4 regions of the Janthinobacterium sp. GW821-FHT03C10 genome follow, and region 4 is predicted to be linked to each of the others. Evidence: predicted binding sites of a transcription regulator. Region 4 holds the regulator's gene; each other region holds the start of a gene.
The links. The regulator sigma-54, encoded in region 4, starts transcription at its own class of promoters, with help from an activator protein. The targets are predictions, from matches to a motif close to TGGCANGNAANCTGCTTT.

Region 1: AC07VH_RS02140 (circularly permuted type 2 ATP-grasp protein) is a predicted target of sigma-54. The motif match lies at 2,196-2,213, and genes of this name have one in related genera.
Region 2: AC07VH_RS26460 (PEP-CTERM sorting domain-containing protein) is a predicted target of sigma-54. The motif match lies at 2,481-2,498, and genes of this name have one in related genera.
Region 3: AC07VH_RS09100 (EDSAP-1 family PEP-CTERM protein) is a predicted target of sigma-54. The motif match lies at 1,747-1,764, and genes of this name have one in related genera.

Annotation. Positions count from the first base shown of each region.
Region 1 is NZ_JBWKUN010000001.1:545,009-548,683, reverse strand. It holds gene AC07VH_RS02150 (hypothetical protein) at 1-863, shown strand, start outside; gene AC07VH_RS02145 (sensor histidine kinase) at 947-2,074, shown strand; gene AC07VH_RS02140 (circularly permuted type 2 ATP-grasp protein) at 2,249-3,675, shown strand, end outside.
Region 2 is NZ_JBWKUN010000010.1:82,579-86,253, forward strand. It holds gene AC07VH_RS26445 (phasin family protein) at 1-443, shown strand, start outside; gene AC07VH_RS26450 (KGG domain-containing protein) at 492-890, shown strand; gene AC07VH_RS26455 (YgjP-like metallopeptidase domain-containing protein) at 1,046-1,558, shown strand; gene AC07VH_RS26460 (PEP-CTERM sorting domain-containing protein) at 1,696-2,292, opposite strand; gene AC07VH_RS26465 (LOG family protein) at 2,638-3,183, opposite strand; gene AC07VH_RS26470 (tetratricopeptide repeat protein) at 3,195-3,675, opposite strand, start outside.
Region 3 is NZ_JBWKUN010000002.1:283,518-287,192, forward strand. It holds gene AC07VH_RS09090 (hypothetical protein) at 103-276, opposite strand; gene AC07VH_RS09095 (nucleotide disphospho-sugar-binding domain-containing protein) at 441-1,649, shown strand; gene AC07VH_RS09100 (EDSAP-1 family PEP-CTERM protein) at 1,838-2,818, shown strand; gene AC07VH_RS09105 (EDSAP-1 family PEP-CTERM protein) at 2,931-3,675, shown strand, end outside.
Region 4 is NZ_JBWKUN010000009.1:196,456-200,130, forward strand. It holds gene AC07VH_RS25895 (enoyl-CoA hydratase/isomerase family protein) at 1-332, opposite strand, end outside; gene hpf (ribosome hibernation-promoting factor, HPF/YfiA family) at 469-828, opposite strand; gene AC07VH_RS25905 (RNA polymerase factor sigma-54) at 898-2,376, opposite strand; gene lptB (LPS export ABC transporter ATP-binding protein) at 2,381-3,136, opposite strand; gene lptA (lipopolysaccharide transport periplasmic protein LptA) at 3,136-3,675, opposite strand, start outside.

The DNA.
Region 1 (3,675 bases), on a different contig from region 4:
CTGCCCTGCTGCTTTTGCTTTGCCTGTCCCTGCCCGCCCTTGCCCAAAAGCAGGCCGCCTGCCCGTATGCCGCCTGGAAAAGCGGCTTCAAGGGCGATGCGCGGGCCCAAGCCACGTGTCTGCTGCGCCCCGTGAAACTGTATGCGCGCCTGGGCGACAGCGCGCCGCTGCCGGCCTTTCTTGCCACCCGCGTCGGCCAGCGCACGGACATCGCCCCCGTCGCCCTGCGCGCCTGGCTGGCGCAGCATGATATCGCCGAGGCGGACGCGGGCGGTGCCGTCGATGCACCGCTGTCGCGCGCCGTGGGCCGGCTGGCCGCGCCGATGGCCCGCTATTTCGTCATCCACGACACCAGCTACCCGAATTTCTTGCTAGAAACCATTCCCGCCCACATCAACGACGCCAGCTGGGATTTCAACGATTTCACTCTACGTAACCCCGCGCTGGGCGGCGGTCCGAAAGGCCATGTCTACGTGAACCGCCTGGGCGATTCCCTGGCCGTGCGCGACTTTGGCACGGCAAGCTATGCCAGCAAGCTGGAAAAGGACAAGCCGTCGCTGACGGGCCTGTTCCTGCACGTGGAACTGGTGCAGCCGCGCCATTCCGTGCCCGGCGGCGGCAAGGGCAACGACGGGCTGGCGCCCGATCCCGGCTTCACTCCCGCGCAATACGAGCGCCTGGCCCTGCTCTACATCGCCGCCAGCGTGCGCAAGGGCACGTGGCTGATCCCCGCCTTCCACGCCGTGCTCGATACGGGCTATGCGAACGGTCATGACGATCCGCAGAATTTTTCGCTGGAGCAATGGGATGCCGCCCTCAGCCATTTGAGCGCCGTCATGACGGGTGCCCGCGCGCCGAATTGAACACCACCTGCGCGCCGATTTGGAGGATACTTTAGCTCCCGCCTTGCATCGCGCGGATGCCGGGATGCCGATGGGGAGCCGTGATGACCTATGCCTCTGACCAGAAAATGCACGCGCTGGACATGCCCGCGCGCACGCGGCGCATCTTCAGCATGCGCGATGCCGTGCTGACGCAGTGGGAACACGAGGTGCGCGCCAAGGTGCGCGGCGCCGACGCCTTGCTCACGCCCATCCTCATCAACACCTTGCCCGCCTTCTTCGACAACCTGGCCGAAGCGCTCACGCCAGGCTACCCGCGCGACGACGCCACCAGCAACACCAACGCTCCCGCCGTGCACGGCAATGAACGGGCGCGCATGACCAGCTATGGCCCGGAACAGGTGATCCAGGAATACCAGATTTTCCGCGACTGCTTCGCCGCCGCCGCGCTGGAGGCGGGCGTGCCCCTGCGGCGCAAGGACTGGAAGGTGATCAATGCCTCGATCGATACGGGCATCCGCGAAGCCATCCTGGAATTTACCGCCATGCACGCAAGCTTTCAGCGCCGCGTCGCCGCCGGGCTGTCGCACGACATGCGCAATCCCCTGTCCGTCATGCTCAACAGTGCGCAGCTGCTGCAGCGGCGCGCGCAACAGCCGGACGTGGCGGCGCTGGCGCTGAAAATTCTCGAGCACGGCAAGCGCCTCGACGTCATGATCCAGGAATTGCTCGATACGCTCAGCTATCACCGGGGTCAAAAGCTGCCGCTGGTCCTGCGGCGCTTCGACGTCTTGCCGCTGGCGCGGCAAGTCGCCGACAGCGTCAATATCGGCCATCCGGGCAAGTGCGTGGTCAGCGGCACCTCCGTGACGGGCTGGTGGTGCGAAAATTCCCTGCGCCGTGCCCTGGATAACCTCGTGGGCAATGCCGTCAAGTATGGCGACGCCGGTCCCATCCATATTCATATCGACAATTTACGCGAACGCATGATCTTGAGCGTGCACAACACGGGCAGCAACATCGCGCAAGACCAGACGCAGCGCATCTTCGAATACCTGCGCCGCGAGCACGAAGGCAGCGCGCCCGGCTGGGGCATCGGCCTGCCCTTCGTGCAAAACGTGGCGGAAAGCCATGGCGGCAGCGCGCTGGTCGACAGCGCGCCGGAAACGGGCACCACGTTCACCATCGACCTGCCCGTCGACTGCCGGCCCTTTGTCACGCCGGACGCCTGATCTCGGCTGCCTGCGCCCCATCTGCCGGCAAAATCGATGCCGTAGTGCACCAAATCGGTGCAAATGACGGTTTTACGCCACAATAATGGTCATTCTTTACATACTTTCGGGTGTGCGGCATTGGCACGCTTCCTGCTGAGCTATAGTCAGACACGGCTCAAGGGAAATCACAACATGGCAAATTTTTTCAATGAAATGACTGCAGATGAAGTGGGTACGGACAGCAAGGTACGTGAACACTATCGTGAATTCAACAACTGGCTGGAACAGCAATCGCCCGAAACCATCGCCCGCAAGCGGGCAGAAGCCGACCTGACGTTCCGCCGCGTCGGCATCACGTTTGCCGTCTACGGCGACGATGCCGGCACGGAACGCCTGATTCCGTTCGACACCATCCCCCGCATCATCCCCGCCACGGAATGGGCGCAGATGCAGACGGGCCTGGTGCAGCGCGTGCAAGCCTTGAACATGTTTATCCATGATATTTATCATGAACAAAACATCATCAAGGCGGGCATCATTCCGGCCGAGCAAATCTACAAGAATGCCCAGTACCGCCCGGAAATGCAGGGCATCGCCGTCGCCTCCGACATCTATGCGCACATCGCCGGCGTCGACATCGTGCGCGCGGGCCAGGGCGAATTCTATGTGCTGGAAGACAATCTGCGGGTGCCATCCGGCGTGTCCTACATGCTGGAAGACCGCAAGATGATGATGCGATTGTTTCCGGAACTGTTCGCGCGCAACCGCATCGCCCCCGTCGACCATTACCCGGACATGCTGCTCGACAACCTGCGCTCCGTCGCGCCCATGGGCGTGGACGACCCGACGGTCGTCGTCATGACGCCCGGCATGTACAACTCCGCCTACTTCGAGCACGCTTTCCTGGCCCAGCAAATGGGCGTGGAACTGGTCGAAGGCAAGGATTTGTTTGTCAACGACAATTCCGTCTACATGCGCACCACGCGCGGGCCCAGGCGCGTCGACGTCATCTACCGCAGGGTCGACGACGATTTCCTCGATCCGCTGGCCTTCCGCTCCGATTCCTCGCTGGGCGTGCCGGGCCTGCTGTCCGTCTACCGCGCGGGACGGGTCACCTTGGCCAACGCCATCGGCACGGGCGTGGCCGACGACAAGTCGATCTACCCTTTCGTGCCCGACATGATCAAGTTCTACCTGTCGCAGGAACCGATCCTCAACAACGTGCCCACGTACCAGTGCCGCAAGGCGGCCGACCTGTCCTACGTGCTGGCGAACCTGGCGAAACTGGTGGTCAAGGAAGTGCACGGCGCGGGCGGCTACGGCATGCTGGTGGGGCCGGCGTCGAGCCTGGCGCAGATCGAGGATTTCCGCCAGCGCCTGCTGGCCAATCCGGGCGGCTACATCGCCCAGCCGACCTTGGCCCTGTCCGCCTGCCCCACGTATGTCGAGGCCGGCATCGCGCCGCGCCACATCGACCTGCGTCCGTTCGTGCTGTCGGGCAAGACGATTTCCATGGTGCCGGGCGGCCTGACCCGCGTGGCGCTGGGCGAAGGCTCGCTGGTGGTCAATTCCTCGCAGGGGGGCGGCACCAAGGATACCTGGGTACTGGAAGCCACATT
Region 2 (3,675 bases), on a different contig from region 4:
TCGCCACGGAATTATCGCGCAAGATGTTCGATACGGCGCAGCAATTGAGCGAGCTGCATCTGCGGCTGGCGCAAGACTTGCTGCACGAGTGGAGCAACGCCAGCCAGCAACTGCTGGGCGCGCGCGACACGGGCGAGTTCATGTCGCTGGCCGCCGGCCAGTTGCAGCCCGGCAGCCACAAGCTGCGCCAGTACCAGCAGCAGCTCGGCAATCTCGTCGCCAACGCCAATGTCGAGATGAACCGCACGGCAGAGAACCACTTGCCCGAAACGAGCCGCACGGCCGTGGCCTTCGCTGACGAAGTGGTGCGCAAGACGGCGGAGGAAACGGAAAAAGCCACGCAGCGCCAGCGTGAAATGATCGAAAAAATGCACGCCACGGGCCACCGCGACGGCGCGGGCCGCAGCCACGATACCAACAGGCAATCCGATCAGGCGCGTTGAGCGCCTGCATAGACCACTTGACCCCCACTCGACAGCAAGGAGAGCGACATGGCTAGCAATCAAGGTAATGAACAGGGCAAAGGCGCTGGCAGCAGCCAGAAGGCCGGCGAATCGGGCAGCGCCAAAGGCACGAGCAAGCGCGGTTTCGCCGCCATGAATGAGGAACAGCAACGCGAAATTGCCAGCAAGGGCGGCCAGGCAGCCCATCAAAAGGGCACGGCGCATGAATTCGACTCGGAAGAAGCACGCCGGGCCGGGCAGAAAGGCGGCGAAGCCGTCAGCCGCAACCGCGAACACATGGCGGAAATCGGCAGGAAAGGCGGCGAAAGCCGGCAATCGGCCCAGCGCGCCAATGAAAACCGCAGCAGCACGGCGGCGCGCAGCGGCGGCAGCGAGCAGGGCCGCACCGGCCGGCAGGGCGGCAAGGACGAGGACGACAAGGGCTGACGGGGCAGGCAGGGCCCAGCGCGGCTTGACGCACAAGGCGCAGGAAGGCACGGGGCTTGGCGGCCCCGTGCAGGGGATGGCGCAGCGCCGGGCACGGCGGTATGGTACATTCTCGCCTTACCGACACCGCCGCGCCCCGCCCCGCCCTTCCCCGCATGCAGCCATCCCTGAAATACCTGAGCGCCTATTCCGAACAAACGCAAGCGCAAGTGCAGCAACTGATCGCCCAAGACAAACTGGGCGAGGTCCTGTTAAAACGCTATCCGAACGCGCACGACGTGCGCAACGACAAATCGCTGTACCAGTATGTGCAGGACTTGAAGAATGAATTCCTGCGTAATGCCGAGCCCATCAACAAAGTGGCGTTCGACAGCAAGATCCACGTGATCCAGCATGCGCTGGGCCTGCACACCTCGATTTCGCGCGTGCAGGGAGGCAAGCTCAAGGCCAAGCATGAAATCCGCGTGGCCACCATGTTCAAGGAAGTGCCGCTGGAATTCCTGCGCATGATCGCCGTGCACGAACTGGCGCACGTCAAGGAAAAACAGCACGACAAGGCCTTCTACAAGCTGTGCACATATATGGAACCGCAATACCACCAGTACGAATTCGACGTGCGCCTGTACCTGACCCAGCTCGACCTGTCTGGCCAGCGCCTGTGGTCGTGAAATCCTGGTCGTGAAATCCTGTTCGTGAAGTCCTGGTCATGACGTCCTGGTCATGACGTCCACGTAAAAATGCCGCCCGGCATACACAGGGCGGCATTTTTCCTGATGCGTCGGCATGGCCGGCGCCATGTTCAGGCTCAGGCGGCGTTCTTGCGGCGAAGCATGAAGCCCAGCAGGCCCAGCCCGCCCAGCAGCATGCCATAGGTCGCCGGTTCCGGCACGGCGCTGACAGTGGCGGCGATATTATCGACCTGGAAGGTGTGCAAGGCGCCTTCGCGCCACGTGGCCGACAGCAGATTGCTGAAACCCGTGAACGTGTAGTCGGCGAAGGTGTGGCCGCCACCGAGGGTGAAGGTCTGGGTCACCGTGCCGCCGCCCACCTGGTGGCCGACGAAGGTCACGTCAAAGGAACCGGGCAAGCTGACGAAGTCGGCCAGGCTGATCGAGCTCAGCGAGAATGCGGCGCCATCGGCACGGCTCAGGGTGGTCGTCGACAGGGGCGTCGCACCGAGACCGGCCGAGCCGGCATAGGCGAAACTGTCCTGGTGTGCCGAACTCAGCAAGCCTAACCAGCTGCTGTCGAAATTGTAGCCGCCTTCGGAATAGGATTTGAAGGTGGAAGCAAAGTAGCCGGCTTGCTCCAGCGGATCGAAGGTGATCGTGGTGGTCTGTGCCTGGGCACCAGCGGAGGCGGCGAGAATGGCGGCGACAGCGGTCGCTCGCAAGAGGGTCATAGGTTTCAAAATAGCATCCTTTCGAGATGATGAAGTAGCGTGGCTGTGGCAACTTGAAACGGGTCGGCACCTTTTTTGGGGAGTCTGTACAACGCTCGTCGGTGTCCGATATTCCTAACTTTTGAACCCTGCCAGTAGACCACACCCATGCCTGAAAAGCATCTTCATTTTCAAAAAAACATGCCAACATAGTAATTTTTTTGCCATATTTTTATTAATTAAATCACCAAGCCCGATCAGTTTTCCCGTGCGGAAATAAAAAAGCCATGCAGTGCGCATGGCCTTCTTCAAGCGGCAGGAAAACTAGTTGGCCGGCAAGGATCGCGGTGCCAGGCAAAAACGGAATTACGGCGCACACTCCTTCAGACGCAGCACCAGCGCTGCAGGATCGGCGTCGGCATTCAGGAACGCCGCGTGCTGCGGGCGGATGAAGCCCTGCTCCTTGCCGTTTTGCACAAAGGCGATCAAGCCGTCATAAAAACGGTCGACATTGAGCAAGCCGATGGGCTTGGCGTGCAAGCCCAGCTGGGCCCACGTGAGCATCTCGAACAGCTCTTCCAGCGTGCCATAGCCGCCGGGCATGGCGATGAAGGCATCGGACAGGCTGGCCATCATCGCCTTGCGCTCATGCATATCCTTCACGATGAACTGGCGCGTCAAGCCCATGTGGCCCACTTCGCGCTCCACCAGCTGGGTGGGAATCACGCCCGTCACCTCGCCGCCCAGGCGCAGTACTTCATCGGCGATCACGCCCATCAAACCCACCTTGCCGCCGCCATACACGAGCGAGATATTTTCCGCCACCAGCACGCGCGCCAGTTCGCGCGCCGCCACGGCATAGTCCGGCGAGACGCCCGCGTTGGCGCCACAGTACACACATAAAGCCTTGATCACAGTAATCCCTAGCCTTTCAATTCATCGATCGCCGCCTCGACCTCGAGGCGTTCCTTGGCGTCCAGTGCCACGCACTGGGCCGCCTTTTCATACAGGGCCAGCGCTTCCGCCAGCTTTTTCTTTCCATCGAGCATATTCAACGCGCGCGCATATTCGCTGTGCGCCAGCGCCGAATGGGGCGTCAGGGCCAGCGCCGTCTTGAAGTGCTGGTAGCCGTCTTCCTTGTTGGCGCCGTAGGTCAGGCTGCCGATCATGGCGCCGACCTTGTCGATAATTTCCGTATGATAAATCCCAAACGCGATATGCGCTTCCGCATGCATGGGCGCCACCGTCATCGTGCGGTCCAGGCTGTTGCGCACGCGCGCCCCCATGCCCTGCGCCAGGGCCTTGACGACGGACGTGCCCAGCGCGTAGCGGCCCAGGCTGTAGGCATGCCAGTAGTAGCCGGCCGGATTGTCCGGCTGCTCGCTCTGCTGGCGCTCGCAGCGC
Region 3 (3,675 bases), on a different contig from region 4:
TTTTGTTGTTTAAATGGCGTGGCTATACCGCCGCGCAAGTGTTCCATTTCCGACTGGAAATAAACCACACGTCGGCAGCAGACGCGGCACGCAGCCTGCCGTTCAGCCCATCTTGACGGGCGGCGGCGGCGGCGTCGGTTCCTCGACCGGCACAGGGTCGATGTGCGGCGGCTGCTCCGGCGGCGGCGTGAGGGGATCGCCTTCCGGCGGTGGCGGCATATCGGGTTCGGGCGTGCTGTGCGCACGCAGCGGGGCATGACGGAATCGTGGCTGCATGGTGGCCTCCTTTTGTCCCACTGTAGCCGATGCGGCAAATGCCCGGCGCCCGCCTGTGGCATGCCTCGGGAACTAAACGGCGCGGCGCCGCTCCAATTGGAGAGCATCCCCTACGGTAGAGTTCAAGCGATCCCCACACGATGGCGCGCAAGAAAATCTTATTCATGGCCGAGGCAGTGACCCTGGCCCATGTTGGCCGCCCCCTGAGCCTGGCCCAGGGCCTGGACGAGGACGCCTATGAGGTGCATTTTGCCTGCGCCGACGGCTATGACTTTTGTTTCAAGCAAGTCCCTTTCCGGCGCTGGCGCATCGACAGCATTTCGTCGCTGCAATTCCTTCAAGCGCTGGCCCACGGCAAGCCCGTCTACACGGAAAGCACCCTGCACGCGTACGTGGAAGACGATTTGCGCCTGCTCAATGCCGTCCAGCCCGATCTCGTGATCGGCGACTTCCGCCTGTCGCTGTCCGTCAGCGCGCGCCTGCAGCGCATTCCCTACATTACCATCAGCAACGCCTACTGGAGTCCCTGGGTGCGCCAGCACTACACGGTGCCCAGCCTGCCCCTGACCGGCATGCTGCCCATCTGGCTGGCCGATCCCCTGTTCCGCCTGATCCGGCCGCTGGCCTTCGCCTCGCATGCCGTGCCCCTGAACCGCGTGCGCCGCCGCCATGGCTTGCCCTCGCTGGGCGGCGACCTGCGGCGCATCTACACGGATGCCGACCGCACCTTGTACGCGGATATTCCGCAACTGTTCCCGCCGCACGGCATGCCGTCCACGCACGACTACCTGGGCCCCGTCATCTGGGCGCCGCCGCTCGACTTGCCGCCCTGGTGGCAGCGCCCTGAACTGAGCAGCGGACGCCCGATCATCTATGTCACCCTCGGCAGCTCGGGCCAGGGGCAGCTGCTGCCGCGCGTGCTGCGCGCGCTGGCGCCCCTGCCCGTCACCGTGCTGGCGGCCACGGCCGGCACCATCCGCGTCGATGCCGTGCCGCCGAATGCCTATGTCGCCCCCTTTTTGCCGGGCGACGCGGCCGCCCGCCGCGCCAGCCTGGTGATCTGCAACGGCGGCAGCCCCACCAGCCAGCAGGCGCTGACGGCAGGCGTGCCCGTCATCGGCATCGCCGGCAACCTCGATCAATTCCTCAACATGCACGGCATCGCCGGCGCCGGCGCCGGCCTGCTGCTGCGCGCCGACCGCTTCCAGGAAACCACCCTGCGCCATGCCGCCACGCGCATGCTCGACGATGGCCGCGCCAGGCTGGCGGCGCGCCAGCTGGCCACGGCCATGCGCGACTATGTGCCAGGACAACGCCTGCTGTCCCACCTGCACGCCCTGCTGGGCTCCTTGCCGCAAGACGAGCAGCCTTGAGCGGCAGCGTCGGTTTTTCTTACAACGCGTCCGGCAACACCTGCACTGCGTCAACAAAAGCACGCCAAGTCCTTGATTTCAAAAGAACCTCATGCGTTGGCATGGAAGTCGCTTAAGTCTGGCCATGAGCACCTGCCGACAGGACTCAGGCAAGACTTCCAGACTCACTCAACCACGAGGTGAATGACATGAAACTTTCTAAACTGAAACTGCTCCCGGCGGCAGCGACACTGGCCATGCTGTGCGCGGCCGGTAGCGCACAAGCGGGCGCCTACGGCTATTCCTACAACAACATCTTCGGCCTGACGATCGGCGTGCCGACGGGCCAGATCACTGTGGCCAACAGCACCACCATCTCGCGCAGCACGGCTACCCTGAACGGTGTGAGCGTCATCAATGGCGGCGCCGGCTCGCTCGACGCGCCGCGCGCCAACGTCGGCGCCGTGACCAAGGGCGAGAACGACTTCACACAGCAAGGTCCCAGCGGCAACTTTTCGCGCGGCGACGCGCAGATCGTCAGCACGCAGTTCCCCTCGTTCCCGCCCGGCTCCACCTCCACGCAGGCGGTGAACGTGGCCGAAGCCCACCTGGACGGGCCTGCCGGCACGGCCGATGCGTCCGGGCGCAACGGTTCGACCACGGGCTTCTCCGTCGATTTCGTCGTCGGCTCCCCCACGGCGACGCTGAGCTTTGACTTCCTGGCATCGCCCTTCATGCAGGTATTCCTGCAAAGCACAGTGGGCGTGCTGTCCACCGCCACGGCCAACCTGGTCGTCACCTTCACCATCACGGACGCAGCCGGCCTGACGGTGTTCAACTGGACACCCGATGGCGTGGTCGGCTCGGGCATCTTCGGCGGCACGGAAAACACCGATGGCGCCAACCTGAACACCAGCCTGGCGACCAATTTCCTGACGCGCGGCAACCTGTTCACCTACGACCCTTCCGGCTGCGGCACACCCACGGGCACGGGCGTGGGTACGGGCTGCGGTAGCAACTTCAGTTCCGTCAGCAATGCTTTAACGGCCGGCAACTACACCTTGACCTTGAATGCGGTGGAAAGCGTGGACCTGGTGAAACAGGCGGTGCCGGAACCTGGCACTTTGGCACTGCTGGGTCTGGGCCTGGCTGGCCTGGGCTATGCCCGCCGCCGCAAGCTTGCCGCCTGAACCAGGCAACAGGGGGGATTTACAGGCGAGGGAATCTCCTCGCCTTTTTTATGTGGCAGGCCTGTCGGTTTTCCTTACAACGAACGCGGCCGACCGGCAGATGAGGATTTTCATGACTATATTTTCTTGTACCCGCTTGCCAACGGCCCTGCTGGCCTTGCTGTTGCTGGCCAGCAGCGGCACTGCCAGCGCCGCCGCCTATGGCTATTCGTACACCAGCGTCTTTGGCCTGGTCATCAGCAATCCCTCCGGGTCTGTCTCCCTGCTCAGCAACATCGACCTGTCGCGCACCACCGCCACGCTCAATGGCAGCAGCATCATCCACGGCGGCAGCAACGAGATCGACGCGCCGCAAGCGACACGCGGCGCCGTGACCAAGGGAGAAAACGACTTTACGCAGCAAGGCATGGGCAATGCCTCGTATGCGCGCGGCGAGGCGCAGATCGTCACCTCGCAAATCCCGCCCTTTCCACCGGGCTCGACCAGCACGCATACCGTGAATGCGGCGGAAACCTTCCTCACGGGCGGCGGCAGCGCCGACGCCTCGGGACGCAACGGTTCCAGCACCGCGATGACCGTCAATTTCGTCGTCGGCCAACCGGGCGCGACCCTGGCCTTCGACTTCCAGGCCCTGCCCTTCATGCAGTTGTACCTGGACGCCCTGGCCGGCACGGGCTCGGCGGCCACGACGAATATGGCGATGACGTTTACCATCATCGATGAACACGGCCAGATCGTCTTCAACTGGGCCCCCGACGGCAGCCTGGGCTCCGGCATCCTGGGCGGCACCGAACTGGCCGACGCCGCCAACCTCAACACAGGATACGCGCAAACGCCGCTGACCAGCGGCAGCATGT
Region 4 (3,675 bases):
TCCATCACGGCGATATACGGTTTCGGGTAGAAGTGAATCAGATGATTTAAAGCATATTCTTCCGTAAAGAAATCTTCCAGCTGGGCGCTGCCGCCTTGCGGCGTGGCCAGGCCCGCATCGTAAAAGAAACGGATGTCGCCGCCGGCGCACAGGGCTTTCTCGCTGCTGGAGCGGATCACGACGGCATCCACCTGCGGGTCGTCGCGCCAGGCCAGCAAGGCCGCGTTCAGGGCGCGCACCATCTCCAGCGACAGGGAATTCAAGGCTTTCGGGCGGTCGAGCACGATGTGCCCCGTGCGGTGGCGGATGGAAGTCTGGACGAAGTCGCTCATGGCAGGATGGAAAGAAGTGAAAGTGCCAACATTCTAGCGCCTGCGCGGGGAACATTGCGTTCGACAGGGACGGGCGCAAAAAAGGGCGCAATGTGCGCCCTTAGTTGATCACAACCGGTTGAAAGTCGCAGGCCGCTTAGGCGGCGGCGAATTCTTCTTCCGAGTTGTCTGGCAGATGCTTGATCGCCTCTTTACCGTGCCCTTGCACTTTGGTTTTGTATTTCATCACTTGCCTATCGAGCTTGTCGATCAGGGCATCGATCGCGGCATACAGGTCTTGCGCCAGGCTTTCCACATAGACGGTTTTGCCACTCAGACGCAGGTTGACTTCGGCCTTTTGACGTTTTTCTTTCTCTTTGAGGTTATCCACGGTCAGAATCACGGCGATATCGATGACTTGATCGAAATGACGTTTCACGCGCTCCAGCTTCGTTTGTACGTATTCACGGATGGCTGGTGTCACTTCGAGATGATGTCCGCTGATGGTGAGATTCATACACACTCCTAAAGATGATCGGGTTCGTGCGGTCCATCCTATCCGGCCCGCAGAGGAACCGAAAAAAACTTACAAACACTTACGCAGGCTCACTGGCGGAATTTTCAATGCTTCCCGGTATTTGGCAACAGTACGTCGCGCAATCACCATGCCTTGTTCCCCCAGCATGTCCGCAATCTTACTGTCGGATAAAGGATTTTTAGGGTCTTCTGCTCCTGTCAGTTGCACGATCAATGCCCGTATCGCCGTCGATGACGCTTCGCCCCCCGCTTCGGTGGCGACGTGGCTACCAAAGAAATATTTCAACTCGAACATGCCGTGCGGGGTCAGCATGTACTTTTGAGTTGTTACCCGCGAGATAGTACTCTCGTGTAAACCCAGTGTATCAGCTATTTCACGGAGCACAAGGGGGCGCATGGCAACGGCCCCATGCGAGAAAAAGTTCTTTTGCCTTTCTACTATCGCCTGCGCCACGCGCAGGATCGTGTCGAAGCGCTGGCGCATATTCTTGATCAGCCACTTGGCTTCCTGCAACTGTGCGCCCATGGCGCCCTCGCCCTTGCCCTGCTTGAGCAGGTTGGCGTACATGGCGTTGACGCGCAGGCGCGGCATGACGTCGTTGTTCAGGGTGACTTGCCAGCCATTGCGCGCGCGCTTGACGACGACGTCGGGCACCACATAGTCGGACACATCCGAGGCGAACACGGCGCCCGGGTGCGGATTGCACTGGCGAATCACCGTCTGCGCCTCGCGCAAGTCTTCCTCGTCGCAATCGAGGGCTTTCTTCAGCTTGTTGAAATCGCGCTGGGCAAACCAGGCCAGGTGCTTTTCCACGATGACGAGGGCCATGCGCCGCGTCACCATGGCGACGTGCGGCAAGCGCTTGATCTGCAGCGCCAGGCATTCGGACGCATTGCGCGCGCCCACGCCCGGCGGATCGAAACTTTGCAGCAGCGACAAGGCCGTGCGCATCTCGTCGGCGTCGATTTCCAGCTCTTCCGGCAGGCGCGCCAGGATGTCGTCGAGCGACTCTTCCAGATAGCCATTGTCGTCGAGCGCGTCGATGATCAGCTCGACCAGCGCGCGGTCGCGCAACTCGAGCACCGTCACGCGCATCTGCTCCATCAGGTGCTCGCGCAGGGTGCAGTGGTGGGCCTCCAATTGCGGACGGGAATCTTCGTCGTCGGGCGCCTTGCCCCGGCTCGCCTCGCTCCAGTCGCTGTCGCCGCCATCCGCGGCGGCCGCACCGTCGCCCCCCTCGCCGTCAAACGTTTCCGCTTCGGCCGGCGCTGCGGGCGCCTCCTGGCCTGGCGGCTGGGGCGGCGCTTCGGCCGGCGCGGCCGTGGAACTCAAGGCCCCGTCGGACAGCAGGCGCAGCGAACGGTCGAGCGGATCGTCGAGGCGCTCGAGCAAGGGATTGTCCGTCAGCAGCTGCTCGAGTTCCTGGTGCAATTCCAGGGTAGACAATTGCAACAGGCGTATCGATTGCTGCAACTGCGGCGTCAGTGCCAGATGCTGCGAAGTGCGCAGCTGCAATGATTGTTTCATTGGCTCACATGCGGAAGTGTTCGCCCAGATAGACCCGGCGTACCGACTCGTTGGCGATGATGTCGTCGGGGCGTCCCGACGCCAGCACCGAGCCCTGGTTGATGATGTAGGCACGGTCGCAAATACCCAGCGTCTCGCGCACATTATGATCGGTGATCAGCACGCCGATATTGCGCTCCTTCAAGAAGCGCACGATGCGCTGGATCTCGATGACGGCGATCGGATCGACGCCGGCGAAGGGCTCGTCGAGCAGCACGAAACGGGGATCGGTGGCCAGCGCGCGGGCGATTTCCACGCGGCGGCGCTCGCCGCCCGACAGGGACAGGGCCTGGTTCTCGCGCAGCTTTTCAATCTGCAGGTCGGCCAGCAGTTTATCCAGCCGTTCCTCGATCTCGGCCTTCTTCAGGGGGCGGCCTTCGACGGTCTGGATTTCCAGCACGGCACGGATATTGTCTTCCACCGTCAGCTTGCGGAACACGGACGCTTCCTGCGGCAGGTACGACAGGCCCATCTGCGCGCGGCGGTGGATGGGCAGGCTGGAAATGTCCACGCCGCTGATATCGATGCTGCCGCCATCGGACGGCACCAGGCCGACGATCATGTAGAACGACGTGGTCTTGCCGGCGCCGTTCGGACCCAGCAGCCCCACCACTTCGCCGCATTCGACTTGCAGCGACACGTCATGCACGACTTGCCGCTTGCCATAGGTTTTCTGCAGCCCGCGAACGATCAGGGTACTGCCGCAACGAGTATTGTCCATTATTTCGTTCCTGGCGCAGGCGTGGCCGGCGCTTTCTCCGCCGCGGGCGCCTTGGTCTTCGGCTGGATCACCATGCGCACGCTGCCGCCATCGGGGGTGCTGGTGCCGCTGTTGGAATTTTCCATCGCAAACACTTCCTTGCGGCTGTCATACGAGATGAAGGCGCCATTGGCCACGTCGGTCACTTTCGTGCCCTCCAGGCGCGTCAGCTTGGCCCTGGAAAACAGTTTCACCACTTCCGTCTTGTTGTCGTATTCCACGCGCTCCGCTTCGCCTTCGACCCACAGGTCGCCCGCGCCATCGCGCTTCTGGCGGAAGGTGGCCAGCTTGCCGGGATCGGCCCAGAAGGTAATGAACTGGTAGCCTTGCGGGTCTTCCGTGATCAGGGCCCGGCCCGCCTTCATGGTCAGGGTGCCCTTGACCAGCACGACGTCGCCCGTCAGGGTACGGATCTGCTTGACGTCATCGACGTGGCCGCTACGCGCCGTGATGACGGCTTCCTTCTCGGAATCGGCCTTCTCGGCATGCGCCACGCCCAT